One region of the Spiroplasma sp. DGKH1 genome, then DNA from elsewhere that is predicted to be linked to it. Evidence: riboswitches for the same ligand, from Rfam matches in the RefSeq annotation. Region 1 holds a riboswitch; each other region holds the start of a gene.
The links. Region 1 has a riboswitch for cobalamin ahead of QPK10_RS01565 (anaerobic ribonucleoside triphosphate reductase). Riboswitches for the same ligand answer to the same signal wherever they lie in the genome.

Region 1 (6,360 bases):
TAATAATTACTGTCATTAACACCAGGGATAACTCCATATTTTTTAACATCCATTCTAGTAAAACGTCCCGATAATCCTTCGGCTGGAGTGGCAATAACTGAATAGTTTAAATTATATTTTTGTTTATATTGATTAGCAATTTCATTCATTGTTAATACTGCTTGGTATAATAAATCATATGCTGCATCTGATTCACCGTGGCCTTTTCCAAAGATCATTTTCATAGCATTATGCCCACCAATAAAACCAATTGTTAAACTACCCTGGTTAATCATATTTCCAACATATTCATCTTTTGAAATGTCCTTATGATGTTTTCATACATTATTTTTTACCATAAAAGGAAATTGCTTTAATAATGCTGTTTTTTGATAATCAAAACGTTCTTTTAACTGTTTAGCAATTAAAATACTCATTGTTCTTACTTTTTCTAAAAATAAGGCACTTACTTTTTTTAAAAAATCATCGTATGATAAATTTTCTTCTTTAACTTCTTTCACCGCTTCAATGGCTAAACGCGGTAAATTCATAGTTGTAAAAGAAATATTACCACGACCAACTGGTGTTTTATATCCATTAACATTTTCAAAAGTTCTTGTCCGGCAGCCCATCGTCGCAACTTCATTTAAATAATTATTTGGATCAGCAGGATTTCAATTTTCATGCTTATTAAATGGTGTATCTAAAAAAACAAAATTAGGAAATAACCGAGTTGAATTCGTTTGGCAAGCAAGAATCAATAAATCAAAGTTTTTAGTTTTATAATTTAGTAACCCCTTTTCAGCTTGTTTTCAATTATTAATTGCTAAATTAAAATCTTCTTCCGAGTAAGAAATTCCTGCTTTAACTTTAAAGATCTGAATAGGAAAAATTGGGGTTTCGTTTTTTCCAAGTCCTTTTTGAGTTGCTAATAATATTTGTCTTATCACCATTCTTCCTTCGGAAGAAGTATCAGTTCCATAATTTATTGATGAAAAAACAACTTGGTTTCCTCCTCGTGAATGCATTGTATTTAAATTATGAATAAATCCTTCCATTGCTTGGAAAGTTTCTTTTTCTGTTGTAAGATATCCCTCCTCAAAAGCAATTTTAACTTGGTTTATATTTAAATTTAATAATTTACTAATTTCAAGTTGTGCTTCTTTATTAAGTTGCAAATCAATAGTGTTAATTTTTGTTTGAATTAGTGCTTGTCAATTTGCTTGGCTTTTTAAATTATTTAATTTTAAAATAAATTCTAATTGTTTGACTAAATTTTTGCGAAATGATTTCAAAACACCAGGAGCTAAAAAATAATCAAAAGCTGGAATTGCTTGACCACCATGTTGTTCATTTTGGTGTGATTGAAAAACGATTGCTGCTAGTGTGGCATAAGACTGAATAGTTTGTGGTTCGCGAACCATTCCATTCTTTGTTCAAAAACCATTAGCAAAAATATCTTTTAAATCATACTGCACACATGTTGTTGTTTTTGATGGATAATAGTCTAAATCATGAATATGAATATCCCCATTTTGATGAGCATCACGATATTCCTTACTTAATAAAAAGCGTAAAGCATATTCTTTGGCAGTTGTTGCAGCCATATTCATCATTTGACCAGCTGGTGTATCTGCTGACATATTAGCATTTTCATAAGTTGAATCATTTTTTTCAACATTAACAATTTTCATTATTTCTTCTTTTAAGGCATCAATATCATATGATTTTAAAGGATTTTCTTTAGTAAAAATAGCAAACGAATTACTAATAATACTGCTTATTGTTGAAGTAGTTCCTCCATCAGTTTCTTTGTTATATAAAAACTTTTTGTCATTTAATTTCATTCCCGCTTTTCCCCGTTTCTGTTTTAATTATTATTTAAGTACTTTAAATAAACAAAAATAATATTTAGTTATCTTTGTTGTATTTGTTAATAAAATTCAATAATTTATTATTTTTCATTTTTGTAAAAATACAAAAATTAAATAAATTACAGGATTACTTTATTCCAGAAGTAATCAAAGTTCAAAAACATGGTAGGTCTACTGGCTTTACTTCAACCTACTTACTGCCCTTCCCAAGAAATTTTCTCAGTGGTTATTACAGTGTTCGTCAGTTTTACAGTTGCTGGTACAGCTTGTGCTTTTAACACAATTCCCTAATTAAAAACCATATTTATTTTATTTAATTTTTGAAAGATCAACATCTTTCATACTTAAACTATATCATAAATAAACCAAAATTTTTCATTTTTAAATTAAAAAAATAAACTCCTAACCGTCGTTTATATTTTCATTCAAAATCTCATTTAATTTAGATAAATCAATATTTCCACCCGAAATAATGATTGTCACATTAGTATTTTGTATTAATTTAATTTTTTCAGATAAAACTCCTGCATAAGCTACAGCGCCAGCACCTTCTGCTAAAATTTTGTCTTTTGCTAATAAAAACAAAATTGCTTCTTTAACTTCTTTCTCTGAAACAGTAACAATTTCATCAACATATTGTTTACAAATTTCAAAAGTAATTAAACCAATTTTTTGCACATTAATACCATCCGCAATTGTTTTACTAGGTTCAACTTCAATTGATCTATCAAACTCAAAGGCTTTAGTTAAAGATGGCACATTTTCAACTTCAACACCAATAATTTTAACTTCTGGATTTAATGTTTTTGCGGCAATAGCAATACCTGAAATTAAACCGCCACCACCAACGGGAACAATTATTGTATCTAAACCTTTAACTTGTTCAATTAATTCTAATCCAATAGTACCTTGCCCACTAATAACCTCTTCATCATCAAAAGCATGTACAAATGTTAATTGCTGTAATTTTTGAACTTCTAATGCAGTTTTTAACGCCCCATCAAAATTAGAACCAGATAAAATAATATCTGCACCATATAATTTAGTTGCCTCAATTTTTGATTTTGGTGCATTTTCTGGCATTACTATAGTACATCTAGTATTTGTTAATAAACATGCCAAGGCAACACCTTGAGCATGATTGCCAGCAGATGCAGCAATAATCCCTTTAGCACGTTCGGCTTCATTCAAAGAAAGAATCTTATTTAAACTTCCTCTAATTTTGAAACTTCCTGTTCGTTGTAAATTCTCTAATTTTAAATATATTTCCGCATTAAGCATTTTTGATAGTGCCAAATCATGAATTATATTATCAGAGTTAATATAATCACTAATTCTATCTCGTGCTTCCTTAATTTTATCAATAGTAATCATCAGGGAAAACCTCTCTTGTATATGTGTCTTTGTTTTCATATATATTCTATTCCTTTAAATTTAAAAAACAATGAAATCCTAAAAATAATATATAATTTAAAAAACTAAGAAATTATATTCTTAGTTTTTTTCAAATTCTAAACTACCTGAATTAGTAAAGTTTATTGTTTTATCACCACTAGTTAGGTCAACATTAACATTTCAATTGGCTGTAAACTTTGTATCATCGCCAGTTTTAACAAATGTGCTTGTTCCTTTCTCTCCAATAGTAATTTGGGATAAATCATAATTACCCATTGGGTCCAAACTTTCGGAATTAAACCCTAAACTAGTAATAAAATTACCCAAGTATACTATACCTGTAGCAGATAAGATGCTCATTGGTATGTCAACACCATTAATTTTGGCCGAATTCATATCCATTATATTGTCAGGTATTAATGATAATGTCCCTTGACCTTTTTGAGCTAATGAATAACTACCATCACTATTTTTAGTAAATAAATGACTAACAAAAGTAAAAGTAATATAACTATTAATAGCTTTTTGTGCTTCTTCTGTAATCCCCGTTGTTGTTTCTTCTTTATGGCAAGCAACAATGTTACTTGCTCCGGTTGCTGTTAAACCAACAGCGCCAAAAATTGCTAATAACTTTTTCATTTCTTTATTTTCCTTTCTTTTAAAAATTTTAGGGAAATAAAATAATATAGTTATTACAATTGCTATAAATGAAGTTAATAAGTTTTTAACTTTCCCTGCTAATATCTTAATTAACTAAACACTAAAAAACAATAAGTTTCATAATTTAGAAAAATAATTATCAGTCTAAAAATTATAAATTCTCTAAAAAACTAAGTTTTTATATTTACACATATATATCTATTTGCTATAATTCCTTTGTGTCTAAGTAAATGAAAGGAATGAATATTAATGGCAAATATCAAATCACAAGTTAAAAGAATCAAAACAAATGAAAAAGCTAATTTAGCTAATAAATCATTTAAATCTTCAATTAAAACAGCAATTAAAAAAGCTAATTTAGCAATTGCAGAAAAACAAGAAAATGCTAATGATTTAGTAAACAGTGCTGTTTCATTAATTGACAAAGCTGTAACTAAAGGGATTTATCATGCTAATAAAGCAGCAAGAATGAAAAGTAAATTAATGATCCGTGTAAATTAATTTTAGGAAATAATTAGACTGGTATTAAATAAAAAATAGTAACTATCAAAGTAGTTACTATTTTTTTATTTTAATTTAAAAAGATAATTAGAATTCTAATTATCTTCATCATCTTGGTCATTATTCTTATTTTTATCCTTATTTCCAAAAGGATTAAACGGATTATCTTCTCTAAATTCTTCATCAAATAAAGAAGGATCCATTGTATATTTTTCACCACGCATTGCGGCATTAACTGCTTTTTGGTATTCTTCATTAGCACGCACTAATTTATTACGGTCAAGTTTAGGAGCAACAACCATTAAAGCAATGGCAGCAAGGGAAGCAACTAATCCGGCAATCATAAAGATCACACTAAATGCATAAATTAATTTATACGAAGAACTATTATTAATTTCATTGATAATATTATTTAAAGTTTGCTGTAGATCAGAATCCGGTGTTAGAATTCCACCAAATAACTTTGAATCACCAACATTAAGCCCACTTTTAGGAACACCAAGACCGTTAACAATATTGCTAACATAATTAGGTAACAAAATACTAATTAATGAAAGAGAAGAATATAATAAAATAATAACACTAATCCCGACTGTTAGCATTTTAACAGTATAATTATCTCTTTTAAAACGTTTTGTTCCTAATAATTCATAACCCATAAAAATTGCAGGAATAATCGGTAATAATCCACTAAATAAACTCATTGAACCAGCGCCAGCTAACGCCAGTTTTAACTTGGAAGAAAATGGAAATGGTCCCACAAAATTATCATTTCCAGCATGAATGCCCGCATCAGCGCCACCACCAACAATAATGACAGACCCGTTTCATTTATAAACAATTACATTCGTATCAATAGTAATTCCGAGAAATGACCCTAATAATCATAAAATAATTAAACCAACCGCCGCTAGGATCACTAATCCAGCCACAATTTTTTTAAATAATGGCATAAATTTAGGTTTAGTGCGGTAAGGATAAAAACGCGGGTCTAAACGGGGATGAATTGGCATATTAGCCATTTGTTGCATCATTTGGCCCATGTCTAGTTTGCTTGGATCAAAAGCATTCATTCCCATTCCAGCTCCCGTCATCGGTCCAGTATTTTGGGTAGAATCTTGGTGCTGATCTTTTTCCAATTCCTTAGCCGCTTTTTTATTCATCTGATCACGAGCATTATCAATTGCTTTTTCATCAACAAAATCAGCAATTTGGTCAATGCCATCAATGGTAACAACATTTTCCTGTGTAATGTAGTCTTTTTCAACTTTAAAATTATCACAAATATATTTAATATATTCAACATAGTCTTCATCTAATTGATTGAAAGTTGCCCCATCAATTTTTTCAATGGTGGCTGATTCATTTGTCACATTGGCTAACGCTTGCGCAAAGGCCATGGTATATTTTTCATCGTTAAATGATGCATCAAATTCTTTTTCTAAAGTTAATAAAGAACAAATTTGTTTGATTACTAACGCTTTAAATTCAGAATTAACAATAATTTGTGCTTTAATGTTATCGTCTTTAAACGTATTATATAAAGCATAAACAATGTGGGCATATAATTTATTTTCTTTCATTTTTTTGAACCATCTCCATAACATCTATTCATTATAGTCTATTCATTTAAATCAAATAAATTAATTAAAAATAAATCACTACTAATGTCTTTATTTATTATACCTTTTTTTATTTTATAATCAATTTCAAACAATTTTATAATAATTTTATTTGCTTTTTCAATATTAAATTTATTTAAACGCTCAGAAATTTTTTTAATTCGATACGGATGAATTTTTAAAGTACTAGCAATATCAGAGTGCGTTTTTTTAGTGGCCGATAAAATAATAATATCACGCGTTAAAATAACACTATTAGCAATTAAAGCCAATAATGCAATATTGTTTAACCCCCGCTCTTGTAAATAATGGTAATTAATTAAAAAATT
Region 2 (6,360 bases), on a different contig from region 1:
ACTTCGTAGGTAAAATCAACATGGCCAGGAGTATCAATTAAATGAAAAATATAATCTTCACCATTTTTAGCATGGTATGTTAGTTGGACTGAATTTAATTTAATTGTAATTCCCCGTTCACGTTCTAAATCCATCGAATCTAATAACTGGTTTTGCATTTCCCGCTTTTCCACGGTCCCAGTCAATTCTAAAATTCGATCAGCTAAAGTTGATTTTCCGTGGTCAATATGGGCAATAATACAAAAATTGCGAATATGTGATTTTTCCATTAATTAACTTCCTTCTTTTTACATTAATCTTGTAATCTCTAATAATTATAAAGGATAAATTGCATAAATAACATTAAAATAAAAAAATCACGGATGTGATTTTCTCCTTTTATTTTCTAATTTTTAACGCTTCAATAATAGCTTTATAACGTTCAAAATCTTTGTTTGCTAAATATGATAACAAGTGTTTTCTTTGCGCAACATTTTTTAACAAACTACGACGTGAAGTAATATCTTTTTTATGGGTTTGTAAATGCTCTGTGGCGTTATTAATTTCTTGAGTTAGAATTGCAATTTGCACTTCTGGTAACCCTGTATCATTTTTATTACGACCGTATTTTGCTACAATTTCAGCTTTTTGTTCTTTAGTCAACATTACGTAATATTCTCCCTTCATTTAATGGTTTATTTAATGTCAGATCAAAGTAATTAACAAAGGGTGATGTTAATAACAACGAAATAACAACCTTATTAATCATAGCGGATTATTAAATGAAATTCAATAAAAATTAACGAAAAAATATAACTAATCATCGCAACTATAATTATTAAACTATATTAAATTACACAAGCATCACATTCATAATTTTCACTATCTGCTAATACTTCTTGACGGACACGAACATAATAAATTGAGGAACATCCTTGTTTAAAAGCTCTAATATATGCTTTATTTAAATCACGAGTGGTCGCGGTATCAGTCATAAATAATGTTAATGAGATTGCTTGGTCAACATGCTGCTGGGCAGCGGCGGCAATATCAATAATTGGGTTTGGCCCAACTTCATAAGCACCTAAAGCATAATAGCCCATATTATCAAAATTAATTTGGTAAGCAGGCACATATACCCGCCCTAATTTTCCTTCCTTGCGAACTTCAACAGGAGCAACTACAGGTTGTAAACTTGGTGTACATGATGAAAGATAACTAATCGAGCCAGTGGGAGCGACAGCCATTAAATGAGAATTAGCCAGTCCCGTAGTTTTAATTTGTTCACATAACATAATTCAATCTTGTTGTGTTGGAATTGTCACATTATATTTGGTAAATAATGCTTTGACTTTATCAGTTTGCGGTTGGTAATGGTTTGGTGCACACTTGGTATATTTATCGAAATAAGAACCATCGGCAAATTTAGATTCCCGAAAGCCGTTAAAAACACCAACTTGCTGAGCCAATTGATTTGATGCTTTAAAAGCATGGTAGGCCATTACATAGAAAAAGATATTTGTAAAATCAATTGCTTCTGGAGAATTATAAAATATATGATTAGTTGCTAAAAAACCATGGAGATTCATCGCTCCGAGACCAACCGCATGGTTTTTTTGGTTACCATATTCAATTGAAGGGGCACTAGCAAGATCACTATTACGTGATACATGGTCTAAGGCTTTAATTGCTTGATAAATTGCACTAGCAAACTCGCTACCACTTTCCATCATTTTGGCAATATTAACACTCCCTAAATTACAACAAATGTCTTCCCCAATTTTTTTAAAGCTAAGATCTTCATTATATTCACTCGGCGTACTTACCTGAACAATTTCACTACATAAGTTACTCATTACAATCCGCCCGGGATGGGCATTTCGATTATTAACCGTGTCATCAAATAACAAATATGGATAGCCACTTTCAAAATGCAGCTCTGCAATTGTTTGAAATAATTTTCGAGCATCAATAAAGGTTTTTTTAATATCAGGATTATTTAACATATTATAGTATTCTTTAGTAATGGCAATGTCACTCAGTGGTTTGCCATAGACTTTTTGAACATCATAAGGACTAAACAATGCCATTTTTTCATTATTTTTTGCTAATTCAAAGGTAATGTCCGGAATCACAACTCCTAATGATAAAGATTTAATCCGAATTTTTTCATCCGCATTTTCTCGTTTGGTATCTAAAAATAACATAATATCAGGATGATGAACATTTAAATATACGGCCCCCGCTCCTTGGCGTTGACCTAATTGATTAGCATATGAAAAGGAATCTTCCAAAATTTTCATCACCGGAATAACTCCCGTGGCTTGGTTCGCAATATTTTTAATTGGGGCCCCAAATTCGCGCAGGTTAGTTAAACATAAAGCCACTCCCCCACCACGTTTTGACAACTGTAAGGAAGTTGAAATTGCCCGACAAATTGATTCCATATTATCTTCAACTCTTAATAAATAACACGAGATATATTCTCCCCGTTGTTTTTTCCCCGCGTTTAAAAAAGTGGGAGTTGCAGGTTGAAAACGCCCTAACATCATTTCTTTTAGAATTGCTTGCGCAGCTTCAAAATCTCCATCCCCAAAAAATAATGCATTCATTACTACCCGGTCTTCATATGTTTCTAAGTATTGTTGATTATCAAACGTTTTTAAAGCATAAGCGTTAAAAAATTTTAATGCTCCCATAAAACTAGGAAAATGATGTTGATAGCTTTTAGCAAGAGCTATTAATTTTTCAATTTCCGCAATTTGATATTTATTAATAATTGTTTCATCATAGTATTGTTCTTTGACTAAGTAAGTGATCCGTTCTTTAACATCTGCAAACTTTTTAAGATTTGGTAACACATGGTGGTTTAAATAACTTTCAGCAGCTAACACGTCTAATTGAAAATTATCTTTTCCCCGCTCAAATAGTTTTGATTTTGCATTTAAAGCAATGTATTCTTCATTATCTCCATTATTTGCTAACAGAGAAACTTTATTTGTCTTCATAAATTCTATTCCTTTCAAAAATCACTTAATATTTTTTTGATAGTTTTGACATCATGTTGAGTTCCTAGTAATTCAAATTGGTATAATAATGGAACCTGTAATTTTTTGGAAAGAATTGGTCCAGCTACCGCAAAGGTGTCACCAAAATTAGTATTTCCCGAGGCAATTACCCCGCGACAAAATTGGCGATTTTGGTGGTTATTTAAAAATTTAATTACTTGCTTAGGAACTGCTCCTTTATAATCATTGCCCCCACCCCCATATGTGGGACAAATCAAAACATAATCTTTGTCAACTAAGATTTCTTCTGATAAATCATAGGGAATTCGTGTGTTTTTAATATTTAGTTTTTGAATAAAGCGGTGAGTATTATTTGATGTTGAAGAAAAATAAACAACATACATTTCACCGGTTGGTTTGGTAACTGTGTGGTCGGAAACTCTAATAATATCCTCATGCATAATTATTCCTCACGTTTAAAATTCTCAATCTTCATCTTCAGTTTCTTCTGTAATTCCCATTACATACGAAGAACCATTTCCAGAAAAGAAATCATGGTTCTCATCGGCGCGGGCTGATAACTGAGTAAAAATCTCGGGAGCAATTCTTGTTTCTTCTTCACTAAACGGTGATTCGTAACCTAAATTTTGTAAAAATTTCCCAGCATTATATAAACTAAAGCGAATCGCATCTTCAGCTAAGCCAAAACCTTCATAAAGTTCATGTAAATATTTTTTTTCTAAAATAATTAACTCATTTAGTAAATCAAAAACAAATTGTTTCATTTCTTCTTGTTGGGCTCGTGGTAATTTAGCAACTTTTTGTTGGTATTTATAACCACTATAATAGTTATGAATAACCTTGTCTCTTAAAATTAACCGGATAATATCAGAAGTATTTGGGAGCTTACCACGTGCTGATAAGTAAAATGGTAAATAAAATCCCCCATATAATAAAAATCCTGGCATTAGAGCAGCGGCAACTTTTGATTTTAACGGATCATCCCCAACATAATATGGAATTAATGCTTGAGCCCGTTCTTGTAAACTTTTTGTGTTAATTACTCATTCATGGGCTTCTTCAATTTGCTCACTTGAACATAAAGTTGAAAAAATAGTTCCGTATGATCTGGCATGAACAGCAACCATAAAGGCAAAGTTGGTATAAATAACTTGTTCATGGTCGGTTAATGAGTTAGGAACTTGGGCAACATCACCAACCGTTGCTTGGATTGTATCTAATAGTGTTAAACCAGTAAATGTCCGGGTAATTAGTTGCTGTCATTCTGGATTTAAAGTACGTCATGATGTTAAATCATTAGAAACTGGAATTTTTTCTGGTAATCAAAAATTCTGGGTAATTCTGGTTCATACTTCTAAATCTTTATCATCATTAATGACGTTTCAATTAACTGACCGCATTTTCCCCTGAAAATTATTTTGAGCATATTCAAGGGGTGAAAGTGAATCTTGATAATATTTATTTTTTTGTACTGCCATAATTGCTCCTTTCAAAGATATATTAAAAATATCTAGCTAAAATAATTTAGTAATTGCTTAATTAGCGATACTAAAATAAACCCAAAAGTAATCTGGATTTTTTAAATTATTCAACAATATTAAGTCCCGTTCAATGCTAATGGGAGTTGTTAATAAATTATGAAGAGTTAACAAAAAACTTGTAATAATCCCTAAAACAACTTTTCCTTGACAACTAAAAAGCATTCACTTCATTAGGGAAAGGAGTACAAATATTTTTAAATTATTTAAAAGTAATCAAAAAAAGCATGCGCAAGATTATTAAAGATTACAAAATAATTTTGTTATTTCATTCCCAGGAATAACATAAATTTAGTGAGATAACAGACTGGTTTCCTGGCTTAGCATCATTTTACTAGTTACCCTTCTCAAAGTTTCCTTTAATGGCAATGTAACGTTCATCCGCATCACAGTTGCTGGGACAGCAAGAGAATCTAACTCTTTTCCCAAACATCTATTATTCCAAAGCTATTTAGTTGTAAACATATCTTACTATATTATTTTTAATTTGTAAAATAATAAAAAAAGAATAATAATTATTCTTTTTTTCCTTAATTATAAAGTTTTTTCGTTTTCATCGGCATTCATTGAAGAACACTCATAGGAGTCAAGACGCGATATCATCCCTATTTTAAGTCTTTTTTCTACATTAATTTTTTTTCGTAATAATAATTGTTCTCTTTTTTTAATTTTTTTTACTTGGGTTACTATTAATTCGCCCTCATCAATTTCTTGTTTTCATTTTTCTTGAATTTTATGAATAATATTTAAATAATTATCTATTAATTTTTGGTTAAAAACTTGGTAATGATTATTAGCCACTATAAATCTTAATAACCGACTTTGAGCATTTAAAACATTTCATAAAAAAGTTTCAAATTCTCCAGTATCACTAAAAATAACATCAGCCATTTTACGTTCTTTCTTTTTAAACTTCCTATCACTTAAAATTTTCTCCTTAAAGTTTTTAAAAAAAGCAGATAATTTTTGTTTTTTAATATAGCCTCATTCTTGATAACCCATAATTTTAAATTGTTCACTAAAATCAACCATTTCTTTTGTGCGAATTTTAAAAGAATTTAAAAATTTAAAATAATGTTGTGCTATATCAATAATAAGAATTCGATCATGGAATTTTAAAAGTACATTTAATTGATTAACTTCGGTTTTAATTTTATGCAAATAAAATTTTGCATAAAATTCAAATAGCTGCGGATTAGACTTAAGTTCAGCAAAACTAATCATTTCATCATCTTCAATAATAACATATCTTTCTAAAATTTTTTCAAAAGATAATTTATTAAGGACACTAAGAATTTCAAGATATTTTGGTTCTGGTTTCCTATTAGTTGCTGAAGAATCATCTTGAGAAGTATTTACTGCTGAAGTTTCTGATTCAACTTCGCGAATTTCTAATTTAACTTTATGGGGGTGAATTGTGATGGTCGGAATAATTGATCCTTGGTATTTACTAAACTTAAAAATAAAATTTGTCGATTCCGAAAATAATAATTGTTCTAAGTTTATTTGCAATTGTTGGTATATTGTTAACATACTTTCTATTTTCGTAAACATTTTTTCTCATACTCAATAAACTTCAAAAGGTTGACGTTTATATTTACTTATTTCAAGTAATTCATTAAGGTTAACTATTTCTGGTAAGTCTAAAGCAGGAATATTTTTTTCAAAAATATGATTAATTTTATTAATCAAAAGATCAGTTGAAGTTGGATTCATAGGTAATCACTCTTTCTAAATAGTGTTTAATTTTAATATTTTAAAATAAGATTATTAAAATTAGATATAAAAAATACCAAAAATCTTGTTAACAAGAA
Region 3 (6,360 bases), on a different contig from region 1:
TATTATCATCTTGTAATAAGGTTTTATCAATTTTAGTCGTAATTGTTGCTAGGGTTTGTTGGGGTTTCGCGGGATCTCATTGTGATCAGTCAACATAAGCATTTATAGTAATGGTTTCATTATTGCTAGGGGTAGCCGAACTAAAATCCCAATTAGCATCAATCTGATAATTATTATCAACCCCCGGTGTTAATAACTCCTGCGATGTTGCATTTTGGATATTTCCCACTTGCGAAATTATTGGGGTTGTAATTAATGTTAAACTTGACATTATTGTTAGTAAATTTTTCATTTTAATTCTCCTTTGCAAACATTCGTACGGATATTTTTCCGAATGTTATGATATGGCGTTAACTATCCATAATTTTATTATCTTTAAATTTTGTTGTTTCTTGGTCATTAAATGATAAATAATCTGATTGTAATAAATAATCTTTAATATCTTGATATTTAAACGTTTCTTTATTAATAATTGGTAATTGGGGTGATGAAAAAGCTAAATGATCTTTTGTTCACTCTTGTTGATTAGGAGTATCATAAATTTGAAACATAAATCCCCAGTGGGGTAATGAATAAGTAACTACTTCCCCATTATTATTAATTCAATATTCATTTGAATTAACTTCCAAACGAAAAACATGCTTCTGAGTTGTGGCATGTAATTTAAACAATCCCTTTGCTACTACACTTAGCGGCACATTCATACCCGGATTACCCGCTGCTCACTGGTTATATAAATCTAATTCTGAATAGACAATTGAGGGATTTTTTAAATCCGGGATATTTTTTTCAGTCGATAATAGTTTCTCTCAATGGTTTGAATTTCATCAAGTTGCGCGGTCTTCTCCTTTATACTTATAAGACATTGAAGCAAATTTAATAAAATCTTCACGTGCAGCATCACTTCAAGTTGTTTTTGCCTTGCTACTATTTAAAATATCATCAAATTTCTGGTGGGCCATTAATGCTACGCCACCGGCCGAAGTATCTTGGGTAATAAACTGGTTACTTTCAAAATTACTATCAAAAGTTATTGGTTCTTTTCCTTTTGTTGTCATTCCCATATCAGCAGTATCAATTAATTGTAGATACTGCGTCGCTTCTGTTAAATTATTAGCTGCTTGTAAATAAATAAAAAGATTATTATTTTTTGCAATATCTAAATAATCACGCTGATCCCAAATTGTTTTAGTATTGGTATCAACATAATAATTCTCATAAGCTACTCTGACTGTTTCTTTGTTTTCAACGACCGCTTTGGCAAAAGTTTTTACTCACGCCGGTTCTTGATATTGTTGATTGTTTGTTTGATCATTTAAACACCCCACCAATGGTGTTGTAATAGTGGTTAATAAAGTTAGACTCGTAAATATTGTTAATAATTTTTTCATTCTTAAATGTAACTACCTTTCTTGTGTTTTTTCATTTTCGCTTAATGGTTCTAATGGTTTCATTTCTAATGATGAAGTTGTTTCTAATTTTGCTTGGGTTTTTTTGGAAAAAATATTATAGGAAATAATACGTTTATCATCTTCATAAAATAAATAATATTGGAGATGGTTAACTCATAGTCTGGTTAAGGGATAAAATAAAACCCCGGCCATCATAATATTTCCCGCACAGTGAATACCATCATAAGATAACCCGTTTAATCATCAAGCAATTAAGGCAAAACTTTGCCCCCCATTGATTTGATTGCCAATGATGACCACTAACAGTCAGTTAATAACAGCAAAAACAAAACCAAATAATAACCCAAAAAGACCAGCAATAATAATAAAAGTTCACCATCATCTGAGAATTAACGGACGACAAACGCGTCCAAGTACCGCTAAAAGTGGCCAAATAATTAAGTATGGTAAAAACCAACTTAAATTAAAGCCCCAGTATAAACCATCAAGAAAACAAAAAATTAAACTAATACCAAAACTCATATAAAAAGGAAAATAAACTCCAGCAAATAAAATTAATAATGTCACTGGCTCAATGTTCGGTAAAAAAGCCATTGCTTCTTTTAAAGCAAAAACTAACGCCGCATAAATTGGAATTAAGCAAATTTGAATTAAAGTTTTAATAGTATAGGGACGCTTATGAAACAAAAATTTTGTTTTTAGTCTACCTCAAAAATTTTTCATAATTTTATTGTGTAACTAACATTAAATTAAAAATATCATTATTTTTCAAGAATAAATCATCAATCCCCACCCCACAAATATCAGGAATATTGCTTTTAGGATCAGTATTACCCTTACATTTTGAATTTGTGGGACTGGTAATTGCTCAATATTCAGAATCATGAGCTGTTTTTTTAATTCATCCGTTGTTAGTATTAACTCCTTCTAGCCAATGTCCTAAAGAACCACTGGCAATAACCTCAAAGCTATCAGGATAATTTTGCATTAAATCTCCTAATGTTAACATTGTTGATTCATAGTTGGAACTAAACAACATTTCATGGACCGGTTTTGTCGCATCGTAGGCATTAATTTTTATTTTTAAAGTATTATCAACCCGATTTTTTAATGCAAAATACTTTGGTAAATATGTAATGTTTAAGATTACCGAAGCACTAAAAATAATACTCGCAATGGCAATTATTAACCACATTACTCAATTTTTTTTATTAGTTTTATTCATATTGTTCTCCTTTAATTATGAGTTCTTAACAACTAAAAAAACGCTTTTGGAGCGTTTTGAATAATTATTAATTAGTAGGTTTTGGTTAGAAAATCAACCTTCATTTTAACTACTAGTAAACAATTAATTATCCAAACCCCAGGGATAATAATTATCGTATTGATAATTGGTTTGTAAATTTTTAGATCGGTCTACTGGCTTAGCTTCATTTTACTTACTATTCCTTCTCAAGATCTTTATCTCAATGGATTTTTATAGTGTTCATCAGCATTACAGTTGCTGGGACAGCCTAGGACTTGCACCTAATTCCCGTAATATCCAAAATTTGCTTTTTTAAGTTGTTATCTTAATAATATGAAGAAGTTGTCAAAATTGCAAGCATTATTTTATTTTTTACATCTAAATAAACTATTTATTATTTAATTCATATAAATAAAGATGATTTATATCAGCACTAACTACTGAAAAAAATAATTTATGATCAGAAGTCTCAAAAAAACCAGCAGCATAACTCTCTAACATGTTAGCAACCACAATTCTAATTGTACCATCATCATTCAATTGTAAAATTTGATGACTCCCATAATTGAAAGCCAAAATAGTGCCATCATCCAATTGCGCAATAGTCTGAACAAGAGTAGCGGTTTGTGATAAAAGTTTAAAATTATCTGATCCAATTTCTCAAGAATAAATATTATTCTCTGTAACAATTTTTATCAAATCCCCAAAATTTGGATTTTTATTAATTAATAAAAATCCAATAACTTTCCCACCGTGATTAGACGTTTCATAGAAATCATATGTTTTTTTAAGTGTTCAATCAAAATCAAAAATATAAATATATTTATCACTAGCAGCTAAAAACTGCCCATTAGAAAGTGGGAAAAAGTAAAGAATCTTATCAGGGCCACTAAATTTTTTAAGCAAAATTAACTTAGGTATTGATCCACTCAATTCTAAAGAATAAATTAGCAAATTATTAAAATTACCAGCAAAAACATAAATTTTACCATCTAACAACTGCACAATTTTATAAAATGTAATGTTAGATTCTGGAACATCAATGAAATCTTTTTTAAAAGAACCATCTCGATTTAACTCAACAATTTTTTTTCCTAAATTTAATAATATCGTTGAATCTTTCAATTCAGCTAATTTGGTATAATCAGTCGAAACTCCCCCTAAATTAGTCATATCAAAATGAGCAGTTTGTTTTTTTATTTTTCCAATATTAGGATTATATACTTGAAAATAAATTTCAATTGGTTCTACATTATCAGAAACATATATTTTGCTGTCTTTTTTTGCAGTCACTTTTGCAGTTGAAGAGGTAATTGACAACAACTCAATTTCTTCGATTTTTAGATCTTTATTTTTAGCAGCCAATGCTTTGCTAATAGTTTCAGATTTATTATTTACAATATTACCAATATTTGGCTCAATTAAATCTTGCGATACTAATTTTTTCCCACCAGTATTAAAATAAACCATCAAAGAATCACCAGGAATATAAACAGTACTATCTGGTTTAACAACAATTTTAGCTTCTGATTTATTATAGTTCTTAACTAATATTTGATTAATTTTTAAATTAGGATTTTCCTTGCCAAGATTATTTAAAACATCTTTTTCAATTGATGGATCATTAACTTCACCCACAATAATTTGGCTGCTCAAATCTGTTTTTAAAGTTACTACTTGCGGTAAAAAAGTAACAGTAACTTGTGAATTATATTCATAATGACCACTAGCTGATTTTGCCGCAATAACTGCTGATGTTCGTGTAGTATTTCTTAAAAAAATATCTTCAACAACTACTCTAGGATTATGCTTTTTTACTTCTGCTAAAATTGTTGAATCTTGATTATCGGCAATATGGCCTAAAACATTATCATCAAAATCTTCAGCTAAAGCAATAAGATTAACCCCGCCATTAAAATTATTACTTGTCACTTTTTTAGAAGCAGAAAAATAAAATCCTAATCCCGTAGCCAAACCAGCAGCCACCAACAAAATAAAAATTAAAAAAGAAATCAAAAAATTACGGCGCATCTTTGACATATGCTTTAAACTATGCAAATGCATCATGCCCAATTGATTAATTTTACTATCAACATTTTTTAAATAATTAATATCTTCACTATTTGAAATTGGATAATTTAGATTTGGCAGATCTTGTGAAACCAAAGTTGGTGGATCAAAAGCTTTATCTTTCTTTACTATATTATTAGGGGTTTCATTCAAAAAGACTTTATTATTATAAGGAATAACATTTTTACGAACAATATCCTTATAATCACCTTTTATATCAAACAAACTACTTTTTACAAATAGCCCAAAATGACGATTAGCACACCGTAAATATAAGACTATTTTAATATCATACTCTTCTTTTAATTCCACCAAACTCTTATTTCTAATTTCTAAAAATATTAAATTCTTTAAAAAATCTGGTCGAGTGGCCTTAATAGTATTTAATTTATTTTGTAATTCTGCTTGACATTGCGCACACAAAAAATTAGGAATCATATTTTTCATAGTTTTTTACCCTCTTTTTTATAAATTAGTATACGTTATATTATACATCAAAAAAAAAAAAAAAAGATTTATGACATTTTTATATTTTCAAACTAATTTAATCCTCTTAAAAGAAATGGTTAAATTCATTTTTTTACTTTACTAATTAAATAAATTATTAGTGCAAAAACTAAGATTCAAGAGCAAGAAATTACTAAGGGAACAGTGAGACTATCAAATAAATTGTAGGTTCCTTGGTCAACAATTGGATGGTGATTATATAAAGGCACAAAATTATACCACCCAAGAATCATCACTCCCATTGGGTAAGTAAAGGGTAAGCAATAACTAAAATATTTTAAATAATGACTAGCTTTAATTACTAATAAAGGTAAATATAGCCCTGATAAAAAGACAGCTAATAAAAATATAATCCCGGCTAATAACACTGTTACTTTAAAATTATTGAAAGCAATTCCTAGGCAAAAACCAATTAAACAAGCTAAAATAGAATTCAGAACAACAGCAATAAAAACATAAAATCAATTAATTCAACTAAAATTAATTTGAGAATTATAAACTAAAAACCCAAAACCCATAATTCACATTGAACTAATAATACTAATTAATAAATTATATAAAATTAAACTAACAATAAAATCTTTAACATTTACCATCAACACAGCTAAATGCTTATAAAACTTGGTAACTCGTAGTTCAGCAATCGTAATAGCAAGGTTAATTAAACCAATAGTGGGACCAATTGATAAAATAATGCCTGGTAATACAATAAAAGCAGCTTTTCCAGCCACTTGGCTGTTCATTAAACTTGCTAACTGGGTCATAATTACTAAGAAGATAACTGGTAACACAAAAACTAAAAATCATAATAAAATTGATTTATTTTGGTAACGTCAAATTAAGTGGAAAGTCTTCATTTTAATATGCCCCCTTGTTAAAATGGAAATACTTAAAATATCATCATCCTAAAATTACTAATAAAATAACACCAATTAAAACTAAACTAATTATTAATGGAATTGTTAAGTTGGAAAAAATACTATAATCACTAGCTTTGACAAGTGGTTGGCCAGTCACCGGAATAACCGGCGGAGAATAATATCAACTAACTAATAAAATTCCCATTGGGTAAGTAAAGGGTAAGCAATAGCTAATAATTGTTAAAAATAAATTATTTTTTAAAAT

Region 2: another riboswitch for cobalamin. It lies ahead of nrdF (class 1b ribonucleoside-diphosphate reductase subunit beta); the one in region 1 lies ahead of QPK10_RS01565 (anaerobic ribonucleoside triphosphate reductase).
Region 3: another riboswitch for cobalamin. It lies ahead of QPK10_RS00805 (hypothetical protein); the one in region 1 lies ahead of QPK10_RS01565 (anaerobic ribonucleoside triphosphate reductase).

The regions. Positions count from the first base shown of each region.
Region 1 covers NZ_JASTWG010000002.1:4,714-11,073, forward strand. The annotation lists gene QPK10_RS01565 (anaerobic ribonucleoside triphosphate reductase) at 1-1,826, opposite strand, end outside; cobalamin riboswitch at 2,000-2,171, opposite strand; gene ilvA (threonine ammonia-lyase) at 2,256-3,227, opposite strand; gene QPK10_RS01575 (lipoprotein) at 3,348-3,887, opposite strand; gene rpsT (30S ribosomal protein S20) at 4,158-4,409, shown strand; gene QPK10_RS01585 (hypothetical protein) at 4,505-5,992, opposite strand; gene holA (DNA polymerase III subunit delta) at 6,031-6,360, opposite strand, start outside.
Region 2 covers NZ_JASTWG010000007.1:74,690-81,049, forward strand. The annotation lists gene lepA (translation elongation factor 4) at 1-269, opposite strand, end outside; gene rpsO (30S ribosomal protein S15) at 379-645, opposite strand; gene nrdE (class 1b ribonucleoside-diphosphate reductase subunit alpha) at 828-2,987, opposite strand; gene nrdI (class Ib ribonucleoside-diphosphate reductase assembly flavoprotein NrdI) at 2,993-3,448, opposite strand; gene nrdF (class 1b ribonucleoside-diphosphate reductase subunit beta) at 3,464-4,486, opposite strand; cobalamin riboswitch at 4,834-5,012, opposite strand; gene QPK10_RS06030 (hypothetical protein) at 5,081-6,262, opposite strand.
Region 3 covers NZ_JASTWG010000001.1:180,130-186,489, forward strand. The annotation lists gene QPK10_RS00790 (hypothetical protein) at 1-292, opposite strand, end outside; gene QPK10_RS00795 (lipoprotein) at 351-1,391, opposite strand; gene QPK10_RS00800 (hypothetical protein) at 1,404-2,135, opposite strand; gene QPK10_RS00805 (hypothetical protein) at 2,140-2,637, opposite strand; cobalamin riboswitch at 2,804-2,974, opposite strand; gene QPK10_RS00810 (hypothetical protein) at 3,046-5,175, opposite strand; gene QPK10_RS00815 (ABC transporter permease) at 5,295-6,092, opposite strand; gene QPK10_RS00820 (ABC transporter permease) at 6,094-6,360, opposite strand, start outside.